Regions from separate parts of the Arthrobacter sp. yr096 genome, predicted to be linked through region 1. Evidence: riboswitches for the same ligand, from Rfam matches in the RefSeq annotation. Region 1 holds a riboswitch; the other holds the start of a gene.

Region 1 (7,363 bases):
TGCATTAATTGCGGAAAGCCCGCTGTTCCGATGCTTGGCGGCAACGGAACAGCGGGCCAACGACGTTCAAACGCTAGGCGGAGACCAGGCTGTGCCAGTCGTTGACGAGGGGCAGGTTGTGCGCCTCGGAAACGGAGTGGTGTGCCACGTGGCCCGCGGCGATGTTGAGGCCGGCGGCGAGAGCGGGGTCGCGGTCGAAGGCGGCCTTGACGCCCAGGTTGGCCAGTGCCACGGCGTAGCGCAGGGTGACGTTGGTCAGTGCGTACGTGGACGTGTTCGGAACGGCGCCAGGCATGTTGGCAACGCAGTAGAAGATCGAGTTGTGGACCTTGTAAGTCGGTTCCTGGTGGGTGGTGGGGTGTGTGTCCTCGAAGCAGCCACCCTGGTCAACAGCGATGTCCACCAGAACCGAGCCCGGCTTCATGCGGGAGACGAGTTCGTTGGTGACCAGCTTGGGAGCCTTGGCACCCGGGATCAGGACGGAGCCAATCACGAGATCTGCGTCGATGACTGACTTCTCGATCTCGTAGGCGTTGGAGGCGACGGTCTTCAGGCGGCCCTGGTAGAGGGCATCCAGTTCGCGCAGCCGGTTGATGTTGATGTCCATGATGGTGACATCAGCACCGAGGCCCAGCGCCATGGCAGCGGCGTTGGTTCCCGCAACACCGGCACCGAGGACAACAACTTTGGCCGGACGGACGCCCGGTACCCCACCCAGGAGGACGCCCTTGCCGCCGGCCGGAGCCATCAGGGAGGAAGCGCCGACTACCACGGACAGGCGGCCTGCTACCTCTGACATCGGGGCGAGCAGCGGAAGGGTGCGGCCTTCCTGCACGGTTTCGTAAGCGATGGCCGTGACACCGGAGTTGATGAGCTCGGCGGTGAGCTCGGGCTCCGCGGCGAGGTGCAGGTACGTGAAGAGGATGAGGCCCTTGCGGAAGCGGTGGTATTCGGCCGCGATGGGTTCCTTGACCTTCATGACCATGTCCGCACGGCCCCAAACATCGTCTGCTTCGTTGACGATTTCAGCGCCGGCGATCGAGTATTCCTCGTCGGTGATGCCCGAGCCGAGGCCCGCGCCGCGCTCAACCAGAACGGTGTGTCCGTGGGTGCGGAACTCGTGGACACCTGCGGCCGTGATGGCTACGCGGAATTCGTTGTTCTTGATTTCTTTGGGGACGCCGATGATCATCTGTGGGCTCCATCGTTAGCGGCCTCTTCGGCCGAACATGTGTTGCGGGCTGTGATTCCAGAATAAATCCGGCTGTGAGGCAGGCGACATGGATTCCGGCACCTGCATCTGCGGAAACCCCGGAAATTCAAGGGTCTCCGTGGCTGAGGCTCGACATTTGTCGAGAGCTGGAGCGTCAGGTGTCGCCTGCTGTTGGTACGCTTTCTGGATGCAGCAGGACGTGGAGCAGATCGTTGAACGCGTGGCACTGAAGCTGGGCCGGGGCCTGTCGCTGGAAGACCTCGACGGCGTCCTGCTGGCCTACAGCTCCAACCAGTCGCACGCCGACCGCGTCCGGGTTAACTTCCTGCTCAGCAAGCGCGTCCCCAGCGATGTCAGCGTCTGGCAGCTCTCCCACGGAATCGCCACAGCGGTGCGCCCGGTGGTGGTCCCCGCCAATGAGGAACTCGGCATGTTGGGCCGCGTGTGCGTTCCCCTGCTGGTGCGTGGTTTCCGCGTGGGCTACTTGTGGGTGCAGCTGGACCTTGAGGAGCAAAGCGCGACGGCGATACTCGCCGAATTGCCTGGCGTGCGCGACGAACTGGACCTGCTGGCGGGCTTGCTCCTTGACTCCAATACGGCAGAATCAGAGTTCCGCCGGAGGCGTGAGCAGGAGTTCCTCTCGGCCTGCGGCGGAGAATCAAACGCCGTGGCTGCCGTTGCCGGGTGGAAGGAAATCCAGGGGCGTGGGCCGTGGCAGCTGGTGACCATCCTCGACGCGGACGGCGCGCGTTCCGACGTCGATCCTATTGCCGCAACCCTCACCCATCGATCGGCGGCGCTGCAATCCACCATCGGTGTCAATGCTGCCTTGTTCAGCGCCGGAACCGAGACGCATTCGGTGGTCCTGTTCCGTGAATCCGGAGGGAGGGCGGACCACGCGCAGGTTCTGGTGCACTATCAACTGGAGCTCGCCAAGCGGGCCGGCAGAGCTGTGGACCGGATAATCCTGGGTATCAGCGAACCGTTCCAGGTCATCCGGCAGCTCGGAGGCGCGTACCGGCAATCGAAGGTGGCAGCGCAGGCAGCGGCGGTAGACCGCCCGCTCGGGGAGCTTGTGGACAGCCGGTCCGTGGGCGTCTACCAACTTTTCGACCGGCTGCTGGCACCGGGCGGCTGGGACGATACCGGATCTGTGCACTTCCGCACTTTGGAGGGCCAGGACAAGAACGGGGAACTTCTGCCGGTGCTGGAACTGCTGTACGACAACGACAGTTCAGTGCAGGACGTCGCGTCCAAGCTCCACCTTCACAGAAGCAGCATCTACAACCGGCTCGGCCGTATCCGCCAACTCATCGGCGCTGATCCATTGAGTGGCGCCATCCGGCTCGAACTGCACGCGGCCCTGAAAGCGCGGCGCTGGGCGGGGCGGCCACGGATCTGACGCATGGACAAGAAGGAGGCAGGCACCCACGCTGGGTGCCTGCCTCCTTCTGCACGCTCCTTAAGAGTCTGTAGGGAGCCTACGAGCGCTTCAAACGTTGGCAACTCCAACGCCCCAGCCGGCGTCGGAACGTGGCTGTCCTGCTACTGCTGCAGTACCGGCTGTGCCACCCTGCGTGAGTGGTGGTGCGGGGCATCCGCGTGCTCACTGGATGGCCTTCTTGGCCGCGTCAAGGAGCTCCTGGAGGGCCGACCCGGTGGGCTGCGGTGTGGTGCTGGCGTTCGGGTTGCCCGTGGGCCGGGGTTTGGACGTTGCTGTCTCCGTTGGTGTGGGAGTTGGAGTCGGAGTGACCGTTGGCGTGGGAGTGGTTGTAGGCGTCGGCGTAGTGGGCGGCGTGGTGATGGTGTCCGACGGCACGTCGCTTGGCGCTGGCGCAGGTACGGTCGGGGCCGGGGTTGCTGCGCCAGGGACGGCCGCAACGGCGGACGGTACCGCCGAGGGGACCCACACCGGATCGGCCAATGAGATCCGGGGTGTCGGGACCGACGACGGCGATACTGCTGCGGGTGCCTCAGGTACGGTGGCCGGTTGGCCAGCCTCGGAGGACGCCGACCCCGACGGTGAGGGCGCCGACGCGGTGGAGTAGGAAGCCCGGGGAGCCGGGGACGCTGAAGCCGACTGGCGATCCTCGCCGGCCTTGCTGCCACTGGCTTCCTGGGCAGGAGTTTCCTGGCCGAAGAATGGAAGTTCCAGGGCCTGGCCCACCGTTCCGGCCGTCAGAACCAGCCCGAGGGCACCCGCCACCACGGCCATGCGCTGGCTCATGTGCTTGACGGATGCGGCCTTCAGCAGGACTGTCTTCGGTTCCCGGCCAAGCGTGGATCCGCCCAGGGCTGACTTGGCAGCAGCGGGCGGGGTCGATTGATTCCGGAGGTCCTTACGGCTGGCAAGGGATGCCGAGGCCGTTGCGGCTGCGGCAACCTGCGCCGCGGACTTGCCGCGGGGAGACGGAGGCGTCGTAGGCGCGGGTGACGGAGTGACGGGCGTCTGTTCCTCGCGGGCGGCTACTACCGGAATGGCTGCGGTGGCCGGCTCGGGGGAGGCAGGCGCCGGAGCGGCCTGCACCACTGGGATGGCAGAGGTGGGCGGTCCAGGCGTGGTCGATTTCGGAGCGGCGGCCTGCGCGGACTGAACTGTCTGTGGGGCGTGCACTGTCTGCGCGGACTGAACTGTCTGTGGGACGTGCACTGTGGGTATCGCTGCCGTTGCCGGCTCCGCGGGCTCGATCACGGCTCGTGCCGCCCGCTCCCGCTCGGCCGCGCGAACGGCCGCGCGCGTGGTGGGCGCCGCAACGGTGGGGATGGCCGCAGTGGCGGGTTCCGGCGTCGTGCTTGATTCCGGCCCGGCAGACTCTGTGGGTGCGCTGATGGGGGATCCGCTGGGTTGGGCCCGACGGCGTCCGGTTGGCTTGGTGCGCTCGCGTTCGGTGTGGTCGCGGCGCGGCTGATCCATGGTTGGGGACATGGTGGTTGCCTCTCAACGCCTTCGAGGTTAGCTGTCGGGTTCGGACGAGGCCGTCCGGCCGCACAAGGCGGCTTCACCCCAAGGACTTGTGGAAAACAAGCCCGGGAACTCTGGGTCCCCCGTCTCTGCCGCGGGTCTGGCGGATCCCGGATTGCGGCAGAGCTCGGCGTCAATCCGGAAGCGGCCCAGCGGAGATTCGGGTCGCCCTACGACCGTACATGAGCCGGAAAGTAAAGTCACATTAATGTAACGGGCGGTAGGCCTGCCTCAGTGAGGGGCGCCTATCGCTTAGGCTTCGGGGCCGGAGCTGGAGCCGGGAGCTCGTGCTGGATCTTCTGGATCTGGTGCGCTTGGTGGGTTTCGGGCCGGAAGATCTCATCCGCAATTCCCAGCATGCCGCCCGCCGCGGCGCGCCGAACCCCGCGGCTGTTCTGGCGCGCGATCCAGTACCAGAGGCCGGCCAGAAGGGCCGGGACGCCAAGTACGGCCGCCAACACGGCCAAGATATCCATCGCCTAAGACTAGCTTCGGCGTGCACCGGCAGGTAGACAGGTCCTATGGACCTGCCAGTGATGCCGCCCGTCTCGCCCATGCTCGCCAAATCGGTGCCCGCCATCCCCGACGTTGGGCACTATGAACCCAAATGGGACGGATTCAGGACCATCGTCTTCAAAGATGGCGACGAAATCATCCTGGGCAGCCGCAATGAGAAGCCGATGACCCGATACTTTCCCGAGCTGGTGGAGGCGCTGAGGAAGAATCTTCCGGACAAGTGCGTGATCGACGGCGAGATTGTCCTGATCCAGGAAAACAGGTTGGAATTTGAGGTGCTCCAGCAGCGGATCCATCCCGCGGACAGCCGGGTCAGGATGCTCGCCGAGAAGACCCCTGCTTCCATGGTTGCCTTTGACATCCTTGCGCTGGGCGATGACAACCTCATGGACCGGCCCTTCTCTGAACGCCGCGCCATCTTGGAACGCGCACTCGCCAAGGCAGAGCCGCCCGTCTACGTGACCCCGGCGGTGACTGACCTTGAACGCGCGCAGGAGTGGTTCGTGCAACTCGAAGGCGCTGGACTGGACGGGGTGCTGTCAAAGCCGCTGGAGGGGACATACCAGCCGAACAAGCGCGTGATGTTCAAGACCAAGCACGAGCGCACGGCGGACTGCGTGGTGGCCGGCTTCCGCTGGCATAAGACCGCGAAAGTGGTGGGATCCATGCTGCTCGGCCTCCATGACGACGGCGGACGACTGCACCACGTGGGGGTGGTGGCTTCATTCCCCATGGCCAAGCGGGAGGCCTTGGTGGCAGAGCTTGAGCCCTATCAGGTGGACCTCAGTGAGCACCCGTGGGGCGAGTGGGCCAGTCAGGCCGATGGTGCAGGCGGTTCCAGGATGCCCGGTGCCCAAAGCCGGTGGAGCGGGGGCAAGGACTTCTCCTTCGTGCCGCTGCGCCCCGAGCTGGTGATCGAGGTTGCCTACGACTACATGGAGGGCGACCGGTTCCGGCACACCACGCAGTTCCGCAGGTGGCGGCCGGACCGGACGCCGGGGAGTTGCACGTATTCGCAGCTGGAGGAACCGATGGACTATGACCTCGGGGAGATCTTGAGGCTGCCCTAGCCGGTTGGCAACGGGTTTACTCCCCGTGCCCTTGGTCGCTGCTCATGCTGCCCTCGGCAGGAGGAGTTTCTCCTGGAGGTACTCCGCCTCCGGGTTCCAGCCCTGTGACATTTCCGTCGAGGGGATCGGGATTGGCGGACGCGGCGGGGTCCTGGTCCTCATCCTGGCGCAATTCGGGATCGGCGTTGACGCCGCCCGTGTCGGCCGGGGGTGTCGGTGCGGCACCGAACGGCCCGGTAGCGCCGGTCACTCCGAAGCCCTGCTCGTCCTGGGGGTCCTTGGTGGTCATGATCAGCCCTTTCGTAAGCAAACTTACTAATGCGCTTGCTTCGTCAGCCTAGCCGGGACCCGCCAACCCATCAAGGCCGCCTAGCCGTGGAGCGACGTCGCGGTCACGAAGCTCCGGATGGCATCCGCAACTGCGTTCGGACGCATATGCTGTGCCACGTGCCCCACCCCCGGGATCTCCACCAATCGCCCCTGTGGGACTGCCCGGGACAGCCGAAGGGACCACTCCGGGCCCGCCACATTGTCGCGGCTTCCCCGCAAAACCAGCACCGGGACCCTGATTCCAGCCAGGCGTTTTTCCGTGGGGTACGTCATCATCACCGGCAGTTCGGTGAAGTACCAGCGAGGTCCGCACCGGAGGTAGTCGGTGATGACCAACCAATTGGACGAGGGACTCTCGCGGAGCAGCCCGTCCAGCGTCAGGGCAAGCGACTGGCGCATGACGTTCTTGTGCCGTGAATCAACAACCGGGCCCATCAACACCAGTTGCCTGGCCCGTTCCGGCGCATGCAAGGCCGCTTCGATGGCAAACTGCACACCCATGGAGTGGCCCACCAGAACGTAGGAATCGATGCCGCGGGACGCGAGGGCCTCCGCAATGAACGCACCATAGTCCTCGGCAGAGAGCTGGTGGCCAGGCTTGGGAGTGCCCGCGAAGCCCGGAAGGTCCAGGGAATACGTGGGTGCGCTCGCCGCAAGGACAGAATGCAGCCGGGCCAGGTATCGGTGGGAGACCCCGATGCCGTGAATGAGCACATATGCGGGCTCGGTGCCGTGATCAGCCCCAGGGGCAGGAAAAGGCGTCCCCTTGCTCCAAACAATCCGGCCCTTCAAGCCCAATACTTCGACGTCGTCTGACAGCAGCGCAGCCGGTTTCCTCCGCGTTTTCATCAGAGTTTCCGCTGCAGGAACACCGCGGCGCCGGGGCCGCTCAGTTCGCTCTCGAGTACCGGCCGGCCGGACACCGCGAGCAGCAGCGACATGGCGGGACCTTCAACAGCCGGACCGTCCCCATGGTCGAAGGCAGTATCCGTGGCAATCAGGCGCCAGCCCTCCGCGATCTCCTTGCCCCCACCCATCTTGGTGGTGGTCCGCATTTGGTAGCCGAGGGCGGTGGCTACGTGCTCGGCGGGGTAGTCGCGACGTATGCCCAAGGGGCGGCGAATGTCCTCTCCATGAACGAACGCTTCAACCAAACGCGTGGCAAGTCCCGCCGGAGGTCCGGACGTCCGGGAAAGAACAGCACGGAATTGCGTCAGGGTCTTCCCCGGGTCCCCGGCTTTTTCACGCTCCACCCCCACGGCGTTGTCGCGG
Region 2 (7,363 bases), on a different contig from region 1:
GGGAACGCCCTGGGCCACTACCTCGGCACCCGTCAGCAGGAACCTGACCAATGGCTTGCCCAGAACATCCAGATGATCCAGGCCGGCAAGCGCTGCCAACGCAATGTGCGCCGGGTTCAACACTGTGCCGGCTTTGAGCAGCACCTCCCCTTCAGCGGCCTCTTCGGCAGCCCTGCGGATGTGTTGTCCGTTGCGGGGCTCCCCTGGCTTGGCGGCGCCACCCAGCGCAAGGACCGGCAGGCCGTCGTCGTCCGTAGTGATAGTGCCGCTTTCACTGCGCAGAACGGCCTTGGCTCCGGGAGGTATCAGCCCGCCGGTAACAATGGGACTGGCTTGGTGCGGTGCGAGGCGCTGCCCGGGCTCACTGAGAATCCACGGACCGCTGCCGTTGACGGCCCAGCCGTCCATGGCAGAGGAGGCATAGTGGGGCATGTCCTGCGCCGCCACTGCGTCCGACGCCAAGGTGCGGCCCACCGCTGCGCTGAGCTGCACCGGGCCCGGCGGAATGGGTGTGGCAACCTCAAACGCACGCTCCCGGGCCTCATGCCACGTGTGTGCCGCGTGGTGGCCGCCCTTGCCGGGGGCCTCCGTCATTCGGCGTCAGTCCCATTCTCCGCGTAGTCCTTGGCAACTTTGCGGGCCAGTTCCAAGGCAGCATTCATGGACGCATCATCGCTTGCCTGGCCGATGCCGCGCGCCATGCCGGCGGCATATCCGGCGATGAACGTGGTCAGCGGCGCCGCGGGCCGCACTACCGAATGCGCAGCGACTCCCGCCACGGCCAGGACCTGGTTGACGTCCACGCCAACGCCCTCAAGCTCGAAGGCCTGCAGCAGTGTGCGGCACCATTCCTCGAGTGTCTCTTCCTGGCTCTTCACGTCCGCCTCCAACTCGTAGTCAATGCCCAGGGCCGCAGCGTCTTCCCACGTATCCACATCATCCGTGGAGCCTGCGGGGACAGCTACGTCCAGCACGTTCAGCCTAGCAAGCAGCCGGAACACTGAAGAGTTCGTTAACCCGGAACCTTCTGAAGCTACGGCCACTTCCCGTTCCAGGGCAGCCGTACTGTAGGCCCCCAGGAGCGGCTGCTTGCGCCCATCCACGGAAACCGCCATGGCCCCCTCGCTGCCAGGGTGTACTGCAAGTGCGTCCCTCAGAAGCGCCACTCCCCGGGAGGCATGAGGCATGTCGCAGGCCAGGACCAGCGTCCATGGAGCGCCCGGACCGCCGGCCTTCAGCGCAGCCATTCCCGCCGCAATCGCAGCGGCCGGCCCCGCGAAGGGCGGGTCCTCCCGCGCCTGCAGAACGCCTTGCGGCAACGGCTCGTCCAGTGACCTTGGCCCCACAACGACTACCGCTGAGGCACCCCGGACTGCCTGAAGGGCATGCGAAAGGAGCGTGGCGCCGTCGTACATCAGCGATGGCTTGGGCACGCCACCGAGGCGGGTGGCCCGGCCACCCGCCAGAATGACGGCGTTGAACTCCATCCGCCCAGATTACCCGGGCATCCGGGGCTCAGCAGAAATCGATCAGGCGGCGGATTCCGGCAAAAGGAACGGGTCCCAGTCCGGCGCAGGTTTCTCGAGTTCTTTGATCTGCCACATGGTTCCCTGGGGCACGCCTGGCTTGAAACGGAGTTTCCAACCCATTTCAGCCAACGTATGGTCGCTCTTGGCGTTGTTGCATTTCAAGCACGCCGCAACCAGGTTTTCCCAGGAATCCGCGCCGCCCCTGGATTTGGGGTGGACGTGGTCTATGGTGTGGGCTGTTTTCCCGCAGTAGGCGCAGCGGTGACCGTCGCGGCGAAGCACTCCGCGGCGACTCACGGCTGTAATCCTGTTGTACCTGGGGCGGATGTAGCGGTTAAGGAGGATCACGGATGGTCGTCCGAGAATCTCCTGTGGCCCGACGACAGGCTCGTCGCCTTCGGCCACTACGCTTGCTTTCCCAGTCAGCACAAGGACCAGCGCCCGGCGGAATGTTATTACCGCTAGCGGTTCATATCCAGCATTCAGAACGAGTGTGCGCATGCACGTACCTCTTCACGGCCGCACCCGTCAGGGGCACGAGGGCCGGCTGCCCTCTGCTTGTACGGGCTGTGGATCGACACCATAAGGGTAAGCACTTGTATGCCGTATCAACGAATTTTTCTGTCGTTTCGCTCACAGTGTCGGCAAGTGTTCATGCGTGGTTAAAGCAGAACACCCCGCCGGCATCAGCCTGCGGGGTGTTTCTGAAAGTGTTGAATCAGCCGTTGACTCGAATGAAAACCGGGCCGGAGCCGACGTTTACGCTGAACAGTGCCGTGGTGGATCCGTTCCATCCACCGTGGACTGCCATGCCGTTGCCGACGTAAACAGCGATGTGAGCCTGTCCGGCCAAACCACCATTGGCGTAGTAGGCGAGGTCACCGGGCTGCGCTTCTGCTGCACTGACCGTACGGCCGAGGGAGAGGTAGCCGGCCGGCCAGTCGTGGAAGTTGATGCCGACGGCGGCCAGGGAGTTGGTCACCAGCATGGTGCAGTCCTGGGTTACGCCGAGCTGGGCGTAGGCGGCGGCGGCAATTGCTGCGCCGAGGCCGCTGGAGGCTGCGGGGGCTTTGGCTGCCGGGGCTGCGGTGTTGACGGCAAGAGTCGCGTTGCCGGCGGTCGCCGTGCTCTCCGCTGCCTTAGTGGTTTCAACCTTGGCAGCTGCCTTCTTCACCACGGGAGCCGGGGCTTCCACCGTGGTAACCACGGGGCGCTCGTAAGAAATGGCAACCGTGGAATCCGCGGCGATGGTGGACTGGACTACCGACTGAACGTCCAGCGCTGTGGTGGACGTGGATTCGCGGTCCACGTTGGTGTCCGCAGCGTTGGCGGCTACGGAACCGGTCAGAACCAGGCCCGAAGCTGCGGCAATAACTGCAGCCTGGCGGCCAACGCCACCGGCGTTGTCGCTGACGGCCTTGGCAATGACGGCAAGCGAGCTGGTCTTGGGAGCCTCAGCGCGATGCCGTGCAACCTTGTGTGCACTGGTCATGATTTTCTCTTTTCGTATCCGCGTGCAGTTGGGGTACACGCGGCTGATCGGTGCGCCAGCACTTGGGGGGCATGCTGGCGAACCTCGAACCGGATAGTTTCTAGCGGAGGGTGAAGAAGGAGGACGTGCCCGTGGAGGCCGCCGAGTGCAGGAGCGTGCCCTGGCTGGGGTTCAAAGCGCTGATCATCATGCCGTTGCCGACGTAGATTCCCACGTGGGCTCCGCCGTTCTGCATGACCAGGTCACCGGGGGCAGGCGTGCTGGTGGGCTTCATCGCCGTCCAGGCGTTGACGCGGGGGATGCTGATGCCGGCCTGGGCGTAGACCCACTGCGTGAAGCCGGAGCAATCCCAGCCGTTGGGTGTGGTGCCGCCCCAAACGTACGGGTGGCCGATGCCGGTGTAAGCGATGGCAGCGAGGCCGGAAGCTGCGGCGCTTGCTGCAGAATCCTTGGCTTCGGAGGACTTCGCTGTAACAGCGCCTGCGGTTTCCTGCGTGCCGTTAGCCGTGGACCGCTGGGTGGTCTGCGATGCACGCTGGACAACCTTGGGGGCTTCCTTGGTAGCCACGACGGGGCTCTCAAAGGAAACGGTGGCTGTGGGCTCCGCGGTGACGACGGCGGTGGTGACCATCTGCTGGGTGCTGGAGGCTTCCGACTTGGAGACGTCGGTGTCGGCTGCCTGTGCGGGCAAACCAACGCTGAGGACGAGGCCTGAGGCTGCTGCCAGAACGACGGCCTGACGGCCAACGGTACCGGCGTTTGATGAAACAGCCTTGGACAGAGTGTTCAAGGGGTTCGTACGAACCGATTCAGCGCGGTGGCGCGCAGGGGTAGTGCGTGATGACACGTAGGTAGCCTCTCCCAATGCCTGCGAGGTGAGCTGTCGGATTCGGATGGGAGTCATCCGGCCGCGCTGCTTCAAGGAAGCTTTGCGACTTAACCCCAAGGCCTTCTTTCGAAGACCAGAAGTGGTTCCCCCGCCCCTGCCAGACGATTTATGCGAACGGACCTTGAGCGGTGGCAGAGCTAGGCAATCCACTCAAGTGCACCGGCCCCCTAAAAAGCCGATGCGCTTTGTACGGTACAACAGTTGGACGCGAATGTCACATTCAGGTCACGGGGTGTGTCACGAATGCGAGAGACAACCATCAACTGGCTTAGAGCCAGCCCATGGGATCGACAACTTCGCCGTTGACCTGGACCTCAAAGTGGAGGTGGCAGCCGGTGGAAGCGCCCGTGGTGCCGCTCAGCGCGACGGTATCGCCACGGCTGACAGTCTGGCCCACCTTGACGGTGAAGGACGACAGGTGGTTGTACGTGGTCTCCAGGCCGTTGCCGTGGTCTACCACCACGCGGTTGCCTCCGCCGTACTCGTGCCATCCCGCAAAGGTGACTTTTCCGCTGGCGGCTGCATGGACGGCCGTGCCGCACTGGGCAACGAAGTCCTGGCCACGGTGGAAGTCCCCGGCACCGCCGGTGAGGGGGCTGACGCGGTAGCCAAAGGGTGAAGCCGTGGTCAGCGTGTCAAGGGGGCTGGCCATGGTGCCTGCCGATGATGCCCGCTGAATGCTGCCCGCGGACTGCGCGCTGAGCAGCTGCTTCAGCTTGCCGTCGGGATCTGCGGCAGTAGCCACCGCGGCACGGCTGAAGTCGATTTTGGCCGATGCAGCCGCGGAAACCTCGGGCTGGCTGCCACCGGTGACCGCAAGAGCGGATTCGGTCTGGCCCAGTTCAGAAGTGGCCATAACGGGGCTCGTGGCCGGCAGACCGACAGTCAGGGCGAGCCCGGTGGCGGCAAGCGCAACTCCGGCCTTCTGCCCTACACCACTGGCTGCGGCGAAGTCGGCTACCTGGCGCAACGGGCTCTTACGGCGGCGCACCTGGCGTTCGGTGTCGCGTGGCCGGATCTCCGATACGACGCGGGCTGGCCGCAGCTCAGCAGCGGGGCCGGACGCGCGGCGGCGGCCCCTGACGTTCTGCGATGTCAAACTCTGTTCCTCTCTAAAAAGCCTGCGAAGTTAGCTGTCGGATTCGGGTCAGAGAGTTCAAAGACCCGGTCCGCACGAGGCGCTCACGACACACAGGTATCCCAGGAGGGACTAGCGTAAGTGGGCACTTCTGCTGCGGACTTCACCCCAAGGCTGCTTCTTTAGACAGCCGCTTGTGGTTCCCCCGCCTCTGCCAGTGGTGGATGACACACCTGATCCGCTGGCAGAGCTCGGCTCCGGATCAGGTAACGCTTTGGTATCGGCGCTAGTAGATAACTATAGGGGATTAAAGCCCTTAGTAATAAATTCGTTATCAACAGAAACGCGGATGTACTGAGAGGCCCTTATCATCATTTGCGGAAAACCGCAGGTCACACGCGCGCCAAGGGCGCAAAAGTGAGATATGCCACGACGCGGCAGTAGGGGTAAGCCGGAAACCCGTCAGCCAACAGAGACGAAGACGTGGGCAGCTACCTCGGGAGGCAGCTCCAAAGCACCTTCGATGCCGGGAACCCGCACGGAGATGTACTCCCCCACGCGTTCCAGCGAAACCGAGGCGCCGGGCCGGATTCCGCCTTCATCCAATTGGGTGAGGAGTTCAGGTTCCACCTGGATGGGTTCCGCCAGGCGGGTGACCGCCACGCGGGAATCGGTGGCATAGCCTTCCATGGCCTGCAGCAGGTTGACGTCCAGCCGGGGAAACGGCTGGCTGGCAAGGCCACCGAGGGCTTCCAGTCCCGGGATGGGGTTGCCGTAAGGAGATTCAGTGGGGTGCTCCAGGAGTTCATACAGCCGGCGCTCCACCCGCTCGCTCATCACGTGCTCCCAGCGACACGCTTCATCGTGGACATAGGCCCAGTCCAGTCCGATCACGTCAGCCAGCAGGCGCTCGGCGAGGCGGTGCTTACGCATGACCTCGGTGGCGCGCTTCCGCCCAACCTCAGTCAATTCCAGGTGTCGATCGTTCGAGACGATCACCAGGCCGTCGCGTTCCATGCGTCCGATGGTCTGCGAGACTGTGGGGCCGGAGTGGCGCAGGCGCTCGGCGATGCGGGCCCTGAGTGCCACAATGTTCTCTTCTTCAAGCTCCAAAATGGTCCGAAGATACATCTCAGTGGTATCGATCAGATCCGTCATCCAGCTCAGCTCTCCTCGAACGCAGTTCCTTGCGTAATCTCCACCGTACAGCGTCCTCTGCCGGGGAGGCCGGTGTGCACCGCCGCCCCATGAACGCCAACCCCCAGCCTAGCTTATTTGGAATTACTCTGGATAATTCCGGTCGCATATGGTTCGTATCCTGAGCGGAGACGTTCCACGTAGCGGACTATGAAGGCCGCAGGTTCCTGCGCGCGGGCCGTGTCAGGCAGAATTGGGGTGTCGAAGGGGCAGTTGATGCCCCATGCCACCTCCCATCTCTAGCCGACACCCATTGGAGCGCCACGTGAGCGACAACAGCATCACCATTCCCGCCGATCTCCTGCCCAAGGACGGACGCTTCGGCGCTGGACCGTCCAAGGTTCGCCCGGAACAGATCGAGGCGCTGTCTGCAGCATCGTCCACTATTCTCGGCACTTCCCACCGCCAGGCTCCCGTCAAGAACCTGGTGGGTTCGGTCCGTGAAGGACTCAGCGAGTTCTTCCGTGCTCCCGAAGGCTACGAGGTAGTCCTGGGCGTCGGGGGATCCACCGCTTTCTGGGACGTCGCCGCATTCGGCCTGGTGGAAAAGAAGGCACAGCACCTTTCCTTCGGCGAGTTTGGTTCGAAGTTTGCCGCCGCCACCAACAAGGCACCGTTCCTGGACGCGTCCTCCATCATCAAAGCCGAGCCCGGCACCCGCCCGGTGGCGCAGGCCGAAGCCGGTGTTGACGTTTACGCCTGGCCCCAGAACGAAACGTCAACTGGCGTAGCCGCTCCCGTGAAGCGGGTCCAGGGTGCTGACGAAGGCTCCCTCGTCCTGGTGGACGCCACCTCAGCGGCCGGTGGTCTGGACGTGGACGTTGCGGAGTCGGACGTCTACTACTTCGCTCCGCAGAAGAACTTCGCCTCCGATGGCGGCCTGTGGCTTGGCCTCTTCTCCCCTGCCGCGCTGGAACGCGCTGCACGCGTCAAGGCAAGTGGCCGCTGGATTCCGGACTTCCTGGATCTGCAGACCGCAATCGACAACTCCAAACTGAACCAGACGTACAACACGCCTTCGCTGTCCACGCTGGTAACGCTGGACGCCCAGGTGCAGTGGCTCAACAGCAATGGCGGGCTGGACTTCGCGAGCAAGCGCACGGCAGACTCCGCCAACCGGATCTACTCCTGGGCTGAGGCTTCGGAGTACGCAACGCCGTTCGTTGCCAAGGCCGAGG

The links. Region 1 has a riboswitch for cyclic di-AMP ahead of BMY91_RS23205 (hypothetical protein). Riboswitches for the same ligand answer to the same signal wherever they lie in the genome.
Region 2: it holds a riboswitch for cyclic di-AMP, as region 1 does, so the genes downstream of both, BMY91_RS07430 (M23 family metallopeptidase) here and BMY91_RS23205 (hypothetical protein) in region 1, are expected to answer to the same signal.

What each region holds. Positions count from the first base shown of each region.
Region 1 covers NZ_FNYI01000007.1:96,684-104,046, forward strand. The annotation lists gene ald (alanine dehydrogenase) at 74-1,192, opposite strand; gene BMY91_RS17675 (PucR family transcriptional regulator) at 1,401-2,615, shown strand; gene BMY91_RS23205 (hypothetical protein) at 2,820-4,139, opposite strand; cyclic di-AMP (ydaO/yuaA leader) riboswitch at 4,142-4,291, opposite strand; gene BMY91_RS17685 (hypothetical protein) at 4,421-4,651, opposite strand; gene BMY91_RS17690 (ATP-dependent DNA ligase) at 4,697-5,761, shown strand; gene BMY91_RS17695 (DUF6480 family protein) at 5,778-6,050, opposite strand; gene BMY91_RS17700 (alpha/beta fold hydrolase) at 6,131-6,940, opposite strand; gene BMY91_RS17705 (maleylpyruvate isomerase family mycothiol-dependent enzyme) at 6,940-7,363, opposite strand, start outside.
Region 2 covers NZ_FNYI01000002.1:583,598-590,960, forward strand. The annotation lists gene BMY91_RS07405 (molybdopterin molybdotransferase MoeA) at 1-594, opposite strand, end outside; gene BMY91_RS07410 (NTP transferase domain-containing protein) at 591-1,487, opposite strand; gene BMY91_RS07415 (HNH endonuclease) at 1,530-2,030, opposite strand; gene BMY91_RS07420 (NlpC/P60 family protein) at 2,248-3,021, opposite strand; gene BMY91_RS07425 (C40 family peptidase) at 3,122-3,868, opposite strand; cyclic di-AMP (ydaO/yuaA leader) riboswitch at 3,873-4,040, opposite strand; gene BMY91_RS07430 (M23 family metallopeptidase) at 4,179-5,009, opposite strand; cyclic di-AMP (ydaO/yuaA leader) riboswitch at 5,014-5,255, opposite strand; gene BMY91_RS07435 (iron-dependent transcriptional repressor DtxR) at 5,451-6,146, opposite strand; gene serC (phosphoserine transaminase) at 6,451-7,363, shown strand, end outside.